DNA from 2 places in the Bacillus sp. 5RYD7K genome. Region 1 is predicted to be linked to the other one. Evidence: riboswitches for the same ligand, from Rfam matches in the RefSeq annotation. Region 1 holds a riboswitch; the other holds the start of a gene.
The links. A riboswitch is a leader RNA that binds a small molecule or an ion and turns the genes downstream of it on or off. The one in region 1 is predicted to bind S-adenosylmethionine.
Positions count from the first base shown of each region.

Region 1 (6,589 bases):
GTCTTGAGCTTGCCCGGAAAAAGCGGTTTTTTCCGTTTCGCTCTCATGAAAGAATGGGATGAAAGCGAATCGTAATCAATATCCTCGATATACGGATTGGCGGGAAAGTCCAGCGCCTGTCTGATTAATTCTTCATCGGAATCCTGAAGCTCCTGCTCGGTAAAGCCCATCGCCCCGGCAAGCAAACGGAACACTTCCGTATTCGATTTGCTGTCCCCATATGGTTCGATCACCGGTTTTTGCAGCTGAATAAAATGGTGCCAGTAAGACGTGTAAAAATCCGTGTTTTCAAAAGCAGATGCAGCAGGGAGAACGATATCCGCATATTTGGCGGTTTCCGTTAAAAACAGATCGTGAACGACTGTAAATAAATCGTCCCGCTGCAGGCCTTTTCTGACTTTATTCGCTTCCGGCGCAACTACCGCGGGATTGGTTCCGTAAATAAACAAGGAGCGCACGGGCGGTTTTGTTTCTAAAAGAACGCTTCCGAGCCTGTTCATGTTAAATGATCTTGGCTTCCTGCCGTAAAGCAGATCAGGCCGCTGGAGCGCTTGTCTGTTATAGTTTAATACCGCGCTGTTGTGCTTGATTGCGCCTCCCCCGGTGCGGAGCCACTGTCCTGTCACAGCCGGAAGGCAGGCGACGGTGCGGACGATCATACCGCCATTGTCATGGTGCTGAATGCCGTTTCCGATTCTGATAAGGGAAGGGGAGGTTTCCCCGTACATTCTCGCAAGGCGTCTGATATCGTCTGCTTTAACGCCTGTCATAACAGAAACCGTTTCCGGATCATACTGTTTGACATGCGCTTTTAATTCTTCACTGCCTTCGGTGTATTCTGTGAGAAATGCTTCATCGTGAAGGTTCTCGGCAAATAAAACATGCATGATACCGAGAGCGAGTGCGGCATCTGTGCCGGGGCGAATGGGAATAAACCAATCGGCAAGCCGGCCTGTTTGGTTCTTATGTACATCGATAACGACAATCTTAGCTCCTTTTTTCCGGGCTTTTTGAGCAATCATGACCTGATGCATATTCGTGCTGACGGCATTGATTCCCCAAAAAATAAAGAGCTTTGCATGTATGGTCTCTTCCGGGTCAGTACCCGCGCCTTCTCCCATTGTATAGTTATAGCCCTCAGATCCGGCTTTGCTGCAGATCGTCCGTTCGAGCTGGCTCGCCCCAAGTCGGTGAAAAAAACGGCGGTCCATTCCCTCTGCCGCCAGTTTTCCCATATTACCGTAAAAGCTGTACGGGAGAATGCTTTCCGCTCCTTCTTCGGCAATAAGCTCTTTCCAGCGCGCACTGATCGTATTGATTGCTTCGTCCCATGAAATAGGCGTAAACACGGCTTCACCTTTTTCGCCGATCCGTTTTAACGGGACGGTTAAACGTTTTTCATCATAAATGCGCTCAGCCATGTGTCTGACTTTGTTGCAAATATTCCCTGATGTGACGGGGTGATCCGGGTCTCCCTGAATGTTAACGATTTTTCCGTCCTTTTTTGTCACAAGTAAGCCGCATTGATCGGGACAGTCCAGTGAGCACACCGATTTAAAGACCCCGTTTGGCTGTTTTGCAGCAGAATTCATAGCCCATTTCTCCTCTTTTTTTATATTGTAAGCATTATAACATTTCGAAATAGATCGTCAATTCAGAAAAAAAGTGTTGACATCACGGAAAGACTTATCTATGATGAGTTTATTCTTTTAAAAGCCTGACAATTTCATCATTTTATTTTCTATCAAGAGAGGTGGAGGGACTGGCCCTATGAAACCTCGGCAACATTTATTGTGCCAATTCCAGCAAGCGTATGCTTGAAAGATAGGAAAGAATGGTCTATACATATTTGTGCGCTTCAAGCGGATAAAGACGGTATATGAATCTCTTTCCTTCTTCGGGGAAAGAGATTTTTTTGTGAAAAAATTTATGTGAAAAGGATGTTTTGCACCATGACGGTTTTAATTACCGCACCCTATCACGACGAGGGGCTGAAGGAGCTGACAGATCTGTTCGGGCGGACTGTGCACCTGCCGTGGAAGAAGCACGGCCGGGCCTATCGGGAAGATGAATTAATCTGGATGATTCAAGAGACAAACGCGTCGGGGCTTATTACCGAACTTGATGAGGTATCAGAGCGAGTGATTGATATATTGCCGGATTCCGCTTTTATCGGCGTCTGCAGAGGGATGCCGTCTAATGTGGATATCACGGCGGCGACTAAAAGAAATATCCCTGTCTTCTATACACCGGCCCGCAATGCCCAGGCTGTTGCTGAAATGTTTATCGGAAATGTCATTTCGTTTTTGCGCCACACGTATTCTTCTCATCAGTGGCTGAAGGACGGGAAGTGGAATGGTGATTATTTGCAGGCTTACGTCAAATTCAGGGGAAATGAGCTGACGGGGAAAACAGTCGGCCTGATCGGTTTCGGAGCTGTCGGACAGAGAATCGCCCGGCTGTTGACGGCTTTTGACTGCAAGGTGCTGTACTATGACCCCTTTGTCAATCATGAGAACCGGGAGTATGAAAAAACGACGATTGAACGGGTATTTTCTGAAAGTGATATTGTCTCCGTTCATTTGCCGCGCACCGATGAAACCATCGGCCTGATCGGCGCCCGGCATTTTCAATTGATGAAGCAAGAAGCTGTTTTTGTCAATACATCAAGAGCGGCGGTTACAGACAGAAAAGAGCTGCTGCGGGTGCTGAAAGAACGGCGGATTAAGGGAGCGATCCTTGACGTGTTTTATCACGAACCGCCTGAATCTTCTGATTATGAATTGATCTCTTTGCCGAATGTGTTAGCGACTCCCCATTTAGCGGGCGCAACATTTGAAGTGGAGGATCATCATGTGAAGATTTTAAATGAAGCGCTTTTCAAATGGAAACAAGATCAAACCTGCTCAATACGTGAACTTTATAACAAAAGAGAACTTGAGATGGAAGGATAGAAAAAGGAGGAGGCTGTAATGGCTGAACAAAAAGGCTACCTTGTATTTGACATCGGGACTGGGAATGCGCGAGTCGCGGTTGTGACTGCCGGCGGCGATGTGACAGCATTGGAAAGGGAAGACATTGAATATGTGACGGATCCGCTTTATCCGGACGGACGATATTTCTCACCGGAAGGGTTATGGAAGCAAATCAGCGCTATGGCAAGGAAGGTTATTGCCAAAAGCCCACATATTACATTAATCGGAATCACCTCAACAAGCCAGAGGCAGGGAATTGTTCTGATTAATAAAGATAAAAAGGCGTTTCTCGGTCTGCCCAACATTGATAATAGAGGGCGCGAATGGGAGGGAGAGATCGAGTTAAAAGAAGAAGTACATCAGCGCGCCGGACGCCTTCCGAGCGCTTTATTTTCCGCCATGAAACTTGTCGGGTTAAAAAAAAGACAGCCGTCATTATGGAAAGAAGTGAAGTACATCACAAGCATCAGTGACTGGGTGACATTTGAGCTGAGCGGTATTTTAAGCTATGAACCGTCACAGGCTGCTGAAACACTGCTGTTTGACGTAAGGAAAAAGGCGTGGTCAGAGAAATTATGCAACATCTTCGGGGTGCCTTCTGCCATTCTTCCTTCACTCGTCCGATCTGGGACGGTGGTCGGAATGTTAACGTTTAAGAAAGCGGCGGTTCTCGGTCTTTCTGAAAGAGTGCCTGTGATTGCAGGCGGGGGAGACACACAGCTTGCCATCAAAAGTGCAGATGCAAAGCCCGGAGATATCGTCATCGTATCCGGCACAACGACGCCGATTACAAAGATAACAGCGGAGACCGGAACCGAAAGTTTAGAGAATGCATGGCTGAATTGCCATACAGAAGAAGGTCAATGGCTTCTTGAAACGAATCCGGGTGTAACGGGACTCAATTATCAAAAATTAAAATCCATTTTTTATCCGAATGAATCCTACAGCGTCATGGAACGGGAAATCGCCAGTCTGCCGAAACATGATCAAGCTTGTGTTTCAGCGTTAGGCTCCTATTTATCGTCTGAGAAAAACGCACTCGCAAAAGGCGGATTTATTTTTGATGCCCCGCTGTCCCAAAGTTTAAGCCGAGCGCATTTTGTCAAAGCCGCTCTGATGGAAATCGCTTTTTCAATCAAATGGAACTATGAGGCGTTAACACAGGTGTCTTCCTTTTCACAAGATGATGTGAAGGTGTGCGGCGGCGGTTTCCAAAGTGATGCTTTGACGCAGTTTCTTGCTAACCTTCTCCAAAAGAAAATCTATAAGAGAGAAGGCTTCAGCCAGGCATCCGTAATGGGGGCGGCGATGATCTGCAACGAAGCTCTCGGTGTGAAAGAAGAACTTTCGAACCGCATAAAGGTAATTGAACCGGAATCGGATCAGACGGATCTCTTCCAATATGAAGAATGGAAACAGACGCAAAAATTATTTGCGCATTTTCAGCCCAGCGGTGAAAGCCTGACTTGGGGATGAGATGACAACATGAAAGATTGCTGAGGAGGAACAAAAAATGCTTAATAAAATAGGAATTCCGAAACAGCTTGCCTGGGGATTTTTAGGGGTCGTGCTGTTTATGATGGGGGACGGCCTTGAACAAGGCTGGCTCAGCCCGTTTTTAGTTGAAAACGGCTTGACGGTACAGCAATCAGCATCCCTGTTTACGGTTTACGGTATTTCTCTCGCTGTGGCGTCTTGGTTTTCAGGCGTCTGTCTCGAAGCCTTCGGCGCAAAGCGGACGATGTTTATGGGGCTGTTATTTTACGTTATCGGAACAGCCGCGTTTATCGCATACGGATTTGAAAATCTTAATTTGCCGGTGATGTATGTCACGTATTTTATTAAAGGGCTGGGCTATCCGCTGTTTGCCTATTCTTTTTTGACATGGGTGATTTACCGGTCGCCGAAAAGCAAGCTCAGTACGGCGGTCGGCTGGTTCTGGATTGCTTATTGCTGCGGCATGTTTGTATTCGGAGCCTGGTATTCTAGCTGGGCCATCAAATCTTTCGGCTATTTGAATACGCTGTGGAGTTCGATTTTTTGGGTATGCCTCGGCGCGTTTTTTGCTTTGATTTTAAATAGGGACCGCTTTGAAAAGAAAAAGGCAGATAAGCGGGAAAAGGCGCAGGAATTAATGAAGGGAATCACCATCCTTGCTGAAAATCCGCGCGTGCTCTCTGGGGGGATCATTCGGATCATTAACAGCATCGGTACATACGGATTTCCGGTATTTCTCCCAATGCATATGGCGCAGCACGGCATTTCTACAAATGTTTGGCTGCAGATTTGGGGCACGATCTTTCTTGGCAATATCGTCTTTAACTTAATCTTCGGCACAGTCGGCGATGCGTTCGGCTGGAAAAAGACAGTCATGTGGTTCGGGGGAGCGGGCTGCGGCATTTTTACCCTTTTATTATATTATGCTCCTGTTGTATCACATGGGAACTTGCTTTTCGTCAGCATTGTCGGCTTTATTTGGGGAGGGCTTCTGGCCGGATTCGTTCCGATCGGAGCTATCGTGCCGACAGCGGCGGGCAGCGATAAAGGTGCTGCCATGTCTGTGTTAAATCTGGCCGCGGGCCTGTCGGCATTTGTCGGACCCGCGCTTGCCTGGGCGTTTATCGGGCTTGTCGGCACACAAGGTGTAGTATGGATTTTCGCAGCACTCTATTTCGCAAGTGCAATCCTGACAAATCAAATTAAAATACCTGAAGAGAAAACGGCAAAACACGATAAATCATTGCCTGAATATGCTTCTTAACAGAAACGCCCCGAAGGCTCGGGGCGTTTTTTACAGCTTCTGAAGAAACCCGGCAAAGCGCTGAATTTGTTCACGTAACGATTGTTTGTTTTCGTGAAATTGTTTGAAACGATGTCCGTTTGCGCCGGACGGATGGGGGAAGCCTTCCAAAATGAATGCATGATTCATCCTCCCGTTCTTCTTCAGCATGCGGCAGGCGGATTCTGCTGCTTTACCGAGAGGGACGAGCAGAATGTCCTTTTTCATCATTTCTATTTCGTCCGGAAAATATTTCAGCGCATAACGGCTGAGAAGAGCTGACCTGCTGATGGGCGGCTGATGTCCCGTATAGTTTTTCTGTTGATAAAAAACAGGGTGTTTGATAACGGATGTCGTATGAAGCAGCCCCCGTTTTGCACCAAATAAACAGGATGAATTCTCAACTCGGAGGGCGGCCGGCAGACCGCATTCATTAAGCATTTCGATCATGTGCTGCCTCATGGAACCGGAAAGCCCGGCCGCTTTTTTTGTCTCATATGCTATCATCTCAAGAGATTCGCCGTTTTTTAAAAGCTGTGCCGCTGCTTTGTAAGCCCGCTGCATCTGAAAAAAACCGGGTGTAATTCCGGAGATGACAACTGCAGCATGAGGGTTGATATACTCATTATGAGGCGAATAATACATATCCAGATCTCCGTCTTTTGCTAAATGGAACTCCGGAGTCAGCAAATCCGATTTTGTAAATTCTCCCGAAGATGATAATGCTTTAAGCTGGCGCAAAAAATGTGCAAGCCGCTCACGATTGCAAATCATATTATGCCTCCTTGAACCCGCTCATTCTCTTAGTGTCAGCAAAAACGGCGGATGGCATGCA
Region 1 is NZ_CP191200.1:2,810,867-2,817,455, forward strand. It holds gene ACQE26_RS14370 (molybdopterin oxidoreductase family protein) at 1-1,592, opposite strand, end outside; SAM riboswitch class I at 1,739-1,831, shown strand; gene ACQE26_RS14375 (2-hydroxyacid dehydrogenase) at 1,953-2,954, shown strand; gene ACQE26_RS14380 (FGGY-family carbohydrate kinase) at 2,973-4,451, shown strand; gene ACQE26_RS14385 (RbtT/DalT/CsbX family MFS transporter) at 4,489-5,736, shown strand; gene ACQE26_RS14390 (hypothetical protein) at 5,767-6,528, opposite strand.

Region 2 (6,589 bases), 1.2 Mb from region 1:
CGCGCAAAAGCTGTTATATACGGAGATCTTTGCCCAGGAAGCCCTTCAGAATATTGAAGCGCATGCCAAAGAATCACTGATCGCCATGGAGGAAGGAGATTCCCTCCGCATGATGCTTTCCGTGCTGCGCAAACTGACGCGCCTGACACCGAAAAATCTGATCCGGAAAAAACGTGAAGCGGCTGCCGCTGTCTTCCGTGAAGAAAAATATATCGTCTGATCACATGCTGTAAGCGCTCCTTCATCCGGAGCGCTTTTTCATGAAGCAACGTTATAGGTTTTTACAAGTGATTGTGTTAAAATAACGACGATCATTTACAAGGGGTGAAGAAGATGTCGTTAAATTTTTACTGGTACCCTAAATGCGGAACGTGCCGTAATGCGAAAAAATGGCTGGAAGACCGCGGTAAGGAAATAAACGAGATACATATTGTGGAGGAAACTCCGTCGAAAGAAGAAATTAAAGACCTCTATGAAAAGAGCGGCCTTGAGCTGAGAAAGTTTTTCAACACGAGCGGCATGAAATACCGCGAGCTGAACCTAAAGGAAAAACTGTATCATATGTCAGAGGATGAACAGCTTGACCTTCTGGCATCTGACGGTATGCTCCTGAAACGCCCGATTACGACAGACGGCGAAAAAGTCACTGTCGGCTTCAAAGAAGACCAATTCGAAAAATATTGGATGTAATGCCGCGTTCTAAGAATTATGGTATCTTCTTATTATAAGAAAAAATTGGAGGGATTTAGATGAGCACACCGAAAGATATGCGTTATTCCAAAGAGCACGAATGGGTCAAAGTTGAGGACGGAAAAGCCCGTATCGGGATTACACATTTCGCGCAAGCCGAACTTGGCGATATCGTATTTGTCGAGCTTCCGGAAGTCGGCGCTGAAATTAAAGCGGACGAGCCATTCGGCAGCGTAGAATCCGTCAAAACCGTATCCGAATTGTACGCACCGATTAACGGAACGGTGACGGAAGTGAACGAAGACCTTGATGACAGCCCTGAATTCGTAAACGAATCTCCGTATGAAAAAGCGTGGATGATCGTCGTGGAACCGGCTGATGCTAAAGAAATCGAAAACCTCATGACTTCCGAGCAGTATGACGAAATGACACAGGAAGACTGATCGGATAGCAAAAGGGCCATTTGGACATTCTATCTGTAACGGGAGGTGTCTAATATGGCTTTTGATAAACAAAAGGTCGATGTGACGGAAAACGTCACGGGCCGCTTTCAAAACGGCCGGTTTTCCTTGTTTCATGAAAATGAAGCCATCGGCGAGATGACAGGCATGAACCAGTACGAGCTCAAACAGGGCTTTTCATTTGAGAATCAAAAATTTTATAAAACAGCCGATGTCATAAACGGCAGTGATCCGAAATATGTGGATTGCGATTATGAGAACGGCTGGTGTTAACAGTTGGCGGTGAATTTCACTGCCTTCTTTTTTAATCTGACGCTAAAACAATCGGCAGGTGATGCTTATGAACAACGAAGATGAAAAGGTGATCATCGTAGAAGGGAAATCGGATAAAATCAAAGTCAGAGAAGTGCTCATCGAACCCGCGGAAATCGTCTGTACAAACGGGACGATCGGCCAAACCGAACTGGAAGATTTGGCGGACCGCCTGTTTGACAGAGACGTCTTTATATTAACGGACGCAGATGAATCCGGAGAAAAATTAAGAAAACAGCTGAAACGGGAGCTTCCCGAAGCGCGCCATATCTATATAGACAGAACATACAGGCAAGTCGAGTCGTGCCCGGGCCATCATCTCGCATCTGTGCTGATCAGAGCCGGCCTTGATGCAGACCCTGTATTTTTGAAAAAGAACGACCTGAGGTGATAATCAAAATGAAAGAACTCCAAGAAAATGAACTCGAATTGATTCAGGATGACGTCTATCTCCTGTATTTGTACACCCCGTTTTGCGGCACATGCCAGCTGGCGTCCAAGATGCTTTCTGTCGTCGAAGAAATGCTGCCCGGCACCGCCTTCTATAAAAACAACGTGAATTATTCCCCCGCATTCGCCAAAGCCTATCAGATTGAGAGCGTTCCGTGCTTTTTGCTGTTTAAAGGCGGAGAACTTGTTGAGAAAGGATACGCCTTCCGCTCCGTTTCTTATTTATATGAGCTGATTAAACAAAAAACATCGCAAACGTTCCCGATGTGACAATTTTTACAGGAAAATGTCGTGCGGTTTATAAAGGGTTCTGTCCGTTAAAAAGAGAAAGTGTATGTATGGCCATTAAAACGGGAGGTTATACGAGTGGAGAAAATAGAAGTTTTGGAGAATGACGGACAGCATCTGTTTTTGAAACCGCTATTAAACGCCTCAACGCTGCTGATTACATTCCAGGGAGAAAAGGAAGCCTTAACGGTCTCAATTAACGGACAGGGAGAAATGAGAAAAACGTCGGTTTCAAAGGAAAAATCTAATTTGACCTTTTACGGAAACCAGACGGAAATCATCCATCTCCTGCACGGTGATGTCTCTTTGCAGAAGCTCATCCAAAGCGGAAAACTCAAAGTGAAAGGATCATTCCGGGCCCTGCTGAAGCTGGAGGCCATCCTCTGGCTGACAAACGGATTTTTTCAGACGATCAGCAAACGGCCGTAAACTGCCAATCTACTATGTGACAATAGCTTCCATTATTTATTTTATTGACTTTTTATCATTCGCCGTGCTATTCTACAGTAAGAATTTCCGGACGAAAATACGATATGTTTTCTCTTATCAAGAGAGGTGGAGGGAAGTGCCCTATGAAGCCCGGCAACCATCAACGATGTTGAAATGGTGCCAATTCACTCAAAGCGGTCTGCTTTGAAAGATGAGAGAAAGGCCTTTTTCAATAAGCCTTTCTGCTCATTTTTGCAGAAAGGCTTTTCTTTTGCGTAGAAAACCGGAAGATTTCTTAGAATAGTGTAAGGCAGGTGATTGCTTTGATCCATCTTCAAAATGTTTCAAAAATTTATAAAGCGAAGCATGGGGATGTCAATGCTGTCCAAGATGTCACTCTTGATATCAAAAAGGGCGAAATATTTGGAATTATAGGATATAGCGGAGCTGGTAAAAGTTCCTTAATCCGTCTTTTGAACGGCCTTGAAAAGCCGACGTCAGGTATCGTGGAAGTTGCGGGGACGGAATTAAATAAAGTAAGCAGCCGCGGGCTGAGAAAAGCGCGCCAGGAAATCAGCATGATTTTCCAGCATTTTAACCTTTTGTGGTCGCGCACCGTTCGGGAGAACATTATGTTTCCGCTGGAAATCGCCGGCGTGAAAAAAAGCGAACGGGTCCGCCGCGCCGATGAGCTGATTAAACTGGTCGGATTAGAGGGGAAAGAAAAGTCTTATCCGTCACAGCTGAGCGGCGGTCAAAAGCAGCGTGTCGGCATCGCCCGGGCGCTCGCCAACAATCCGAAAGTCCTTCTGTGCGATGAAGCGACATCAGCGCTCGACCCGCAGACGACCGATTCAATTTTGGATCTTTTATCCGATATAAATGACAGACTCGGTCTGACGATCGTGCTCATTACCCATGAAATGCACGTCATCCGAAAAATCTGCAACAGAGTCGCCGTTATGGAAAACGGGAAAGTCGTTGAAGAAGGCGAAGTGCTCCAAGTTTTCAGAAACCCGCGCGAACCGATGACCAAGCGTTTCGTTCAGCAGGTGACAGAACCGGAGGAGACGAAAGAAACCATCCAGCATTTTCTGCAGGAAACCGCGACAGGAAAAACGATTCAGCTTTCATTTGTCGGGCAGGCCGCCGAGCAGCCCCTCATTACGGAGATGATCCGAAACTTTGAGGTGGACGTCAATATTCTGCAGGGGAAAATCTCACAGACGAAGGACGGAGCCTACGGTTCTTTATTCATCCATATTGACGGTCAGGAAAAAGAAGTAGAAAACGTGATCCGGTTCATCAAAGACAAACAGGTAGAAGCAGAGGTGATCACAAATGTTTGAAAAATGGTTCCCGAACGTTGATTTAACCGAGCTGTGGACGGCCACATACGAGACCCTTTATATGACGGTCATCGCCTTAGTCTTTTCATTTGTCATCGGAGCGATACTCGGTCTTCTGCTCTTTTTAACGGGCAAGGGAAGCTTATGGGAAAATAAAATCATTAACACCGTGATTGCGGCGGTCGTTAATATTTTCAGGTCTATTCCGTTTCTTATTTTAATTATTCTGCTTCTCGGCTTTACTAAGATTTTAGTCGGCTCGATTTTAGGGCCGAACGCCGCATTGCCTGCGCTGATTATCGGCTCCGCGCCGTTTTATGCCCGGCTTGTTGAAATCGCGCTGCGGGAAGTCAATAAAGGAGTCATCGAAGCTGCCAGATCAATGGGAGCAAAGACATCGACGATTATCTTCAAAGTGCTGATTCCTGAATCAATGCCTGCGTTAATTTCGGGCATCACCGTTACAGCCATCGCCCTGATCGGATCTACCGCCATTGCCGGCGCCATCGGTTCAGGCGGACTCGGAAACCTTGCATATGTAGAGGGGTACCAGTCCAATAATACGGATGTAACGTTTGTAGCGACAGTATTTATACTCATCATCGTCTTTATCATTCAAATCATCGGTGATGTGATTACAAATATAATAGACAAAAGATAAGGGAGGATTTACATTGAAAAAGATTGTACTAAGTGCGCTGCTGCTTGTGTTCGCGGGAGTTTTGGCCGCCTGCGGATCAAACGGATCAAATAAAAAGGAAATCGTCGTCGCTGCGACAAAGACGCCGCACGCTGAAATCTTAAAAGAAGCGGAGCCGCTCCTGAAGGAAAAAGGCTACACATTAAAAGTAAAAGTGCTGAACGATTACAAAATGTACAACAAAGCGTTAGCTGATAATGAAGTGGATGCGAACTACTTCCAGCATGTTCCTTACCTTGAACAGGAAATGAAAGAAAATAAAGATTACAAACTCGTGAATGCCGGAGCCGTTCACCTTGAGCCGTTCGGTATTTATACGAAAAAATACAAATCACTGAAAGACCTGCCTAAAGGCGCGACCATCATCATGACAAACAACGTCGCTGAACAAGGCCGTATGCTGGCGATGCTTGAAAAAGCCGGACTGATTACACTTGATCCGAAGGTAAAAACGATTGACGCCACTACGAAAAACATTACGAAAAACCCGAAAAACCTGACATTCAAAAAAATCGCCCCTGAATTAACGGCGAAAGCATATAATGAAGAAGAAGGCGATGCAGTCTTCATTAACGTCAACTATGCGATTCAAAACAAACTGAATCCGTTAAAAGATGCGATTCAAGTGGAATCAACGAAAAACAACCCGTACGCAAACATCATCGCTGTGCGAAAAGGCGACGAAAAATCAGCGAAAATCAAAGCGCTTATGGAAGTGCTTCACTCTAAGAAAATCAAAGACTTTATTGAGAAAAAATACGACGGAGCCGTGCTTCCTGTATCTGAATAAAGCAAAAACCCCGGATGGATCATCCGGGGTTTTTTTCGGGTATTAATCGGAGAACTGTCCATAATAAAAAGGAAGGTTAACGATTGGAGGGAATGGCAGTGGCTCAATACCAGGATAACGGAAAAAGCGTGCATGACGCATTGAAACAATATAAAGAAGGTTTAGGCATATTCGAGCAAAAAATGCCGATGATGGGGCGGAAGTTTAATGAATTTACTGAACAGTGTTTTTCAGCGGATTCATTAACTGAAAAAGAGAAACAATTAATCGCTCTGGGCATCAGCATCAGCGCTCAAGATGAATTTTGCATGATTTATCACACGAAAGGCTGTCTTGATCAGGGTGCGACAGAGGAAAACATCCTTGAGGTCATCAGCGTCGCGGCGGCATTCGGGGGAGGCGCGGCTCTCAGTCAGGGAGTAACCCTCGTGCAGCAGTGCATTCAGGAATTCGGACATACAACGCATTAGAAAGAGCAATCGTATGAATACCGTTTTTCAGATAAAGCCAGCGCCGGTTACCGGCACATTCGAAAGGATTCAGGGGCACACTCCCTTTGGCCGGAGCAGAGGATCATTGTTACAATAGAAGCAAATATATGAAGGGATTGATTCATTATCTGCACCAGCCACGAGAGACTGGACCTTGACTATACGCCTGAAATGGAAAAAGCGATGCAGAAGTCACACGGCATCGGCTACGAGGAATACGGACGGCGTCTTTCAAAAAGGATGGAAGTCGAACGGCAGAGGGAGCTTGAGTACCAAAAAAGCAAGTTCCTCGCAGCGCAGCTTAATGAGAAAATCGGTCAGTAAAAAAGGGTGGAATTCCGCCCTTTTTCTGTTTTAAACAGCTTTAATTACACCCTGATCTTTGATAAACTTTAGGAATGTTCCGGGTAATATAAAAAGTTGTATTTACTTTTCATTTGTTATAAAATTAGAATGAGAATAAATTGAGAATAATGATTATATATTTTTGGAGGTATAGATATGGCTGCTTCAACATTAACGATCAAGGATCTTCACGTTGAAATCGAAGGAAAAGAGATCTTAAAAGGTGTAAACCTTGAAATAAAAGGCGGCGAATTCCACGCTGTCATGGGGCCGAACGGTACCGG
Region 2 is NZ_CP191200.1:1,646,398-1,652,986, forward strand. It holds gene ACQE26_RS08150 (acyl-CoA dehydrogenase FadE) at 1-220, shown strand, start outside; gene ACQE26_RS08155 (arsenate reductase family protein) at 334-690, shown strand; gene gcvH (glycine cleavage system protein GcvH) at 750-1,133, shown strand; gene ACQE26_RS08165 (YusG family protein) at 1,188-1,424, shown strand; gene ACQE26_RS08170 (toprim domain-containing protein) at 1,492-1,854, shown strand; gene ACQE26_RS08175 (thioredoxin family protein) at 1,863-2,183, shown strand; gene ACQE26_RS08180 (SCP2 sterol-binding domain-containing protein) at 2,280-2,630, shown strand; SAM riboswitch class I at 2,742-2,848, shown strand; gene metN (methionine ABC transporter ATP-binding protein MetN) at 2,954-3,979, shown strand; gene ACQE26_RS08190 (methionine ABC transporter permease) at 3,972-4,640, shown strand; gene metQ (methionine ABC transporter substrate-binding lipoprotein MetQ) at 4,654-5,469, shown strand; gene ACQE26_RS08200 (carboxymuconolactone decarboxylase family protein) at 5,562-5,939, shown strand; gene ACQE26_RS08205 (YuzK family famiily protein) at 6,132-6,284, shown strand; gene sufC (Fe-S cluster assembly ATPase SufC) at 6,462-6,589, shown strand, end outside.
Region 2: linked by a shared signal. The riboswitch ahead of metN (methionine ABC transporter ATP-binding protein MetN) and the one ahead of ACQE26_RS14375 (2-hydroxyacid dehydrogenase) in region 1 are both predicted to bind S-adenosylmethionine.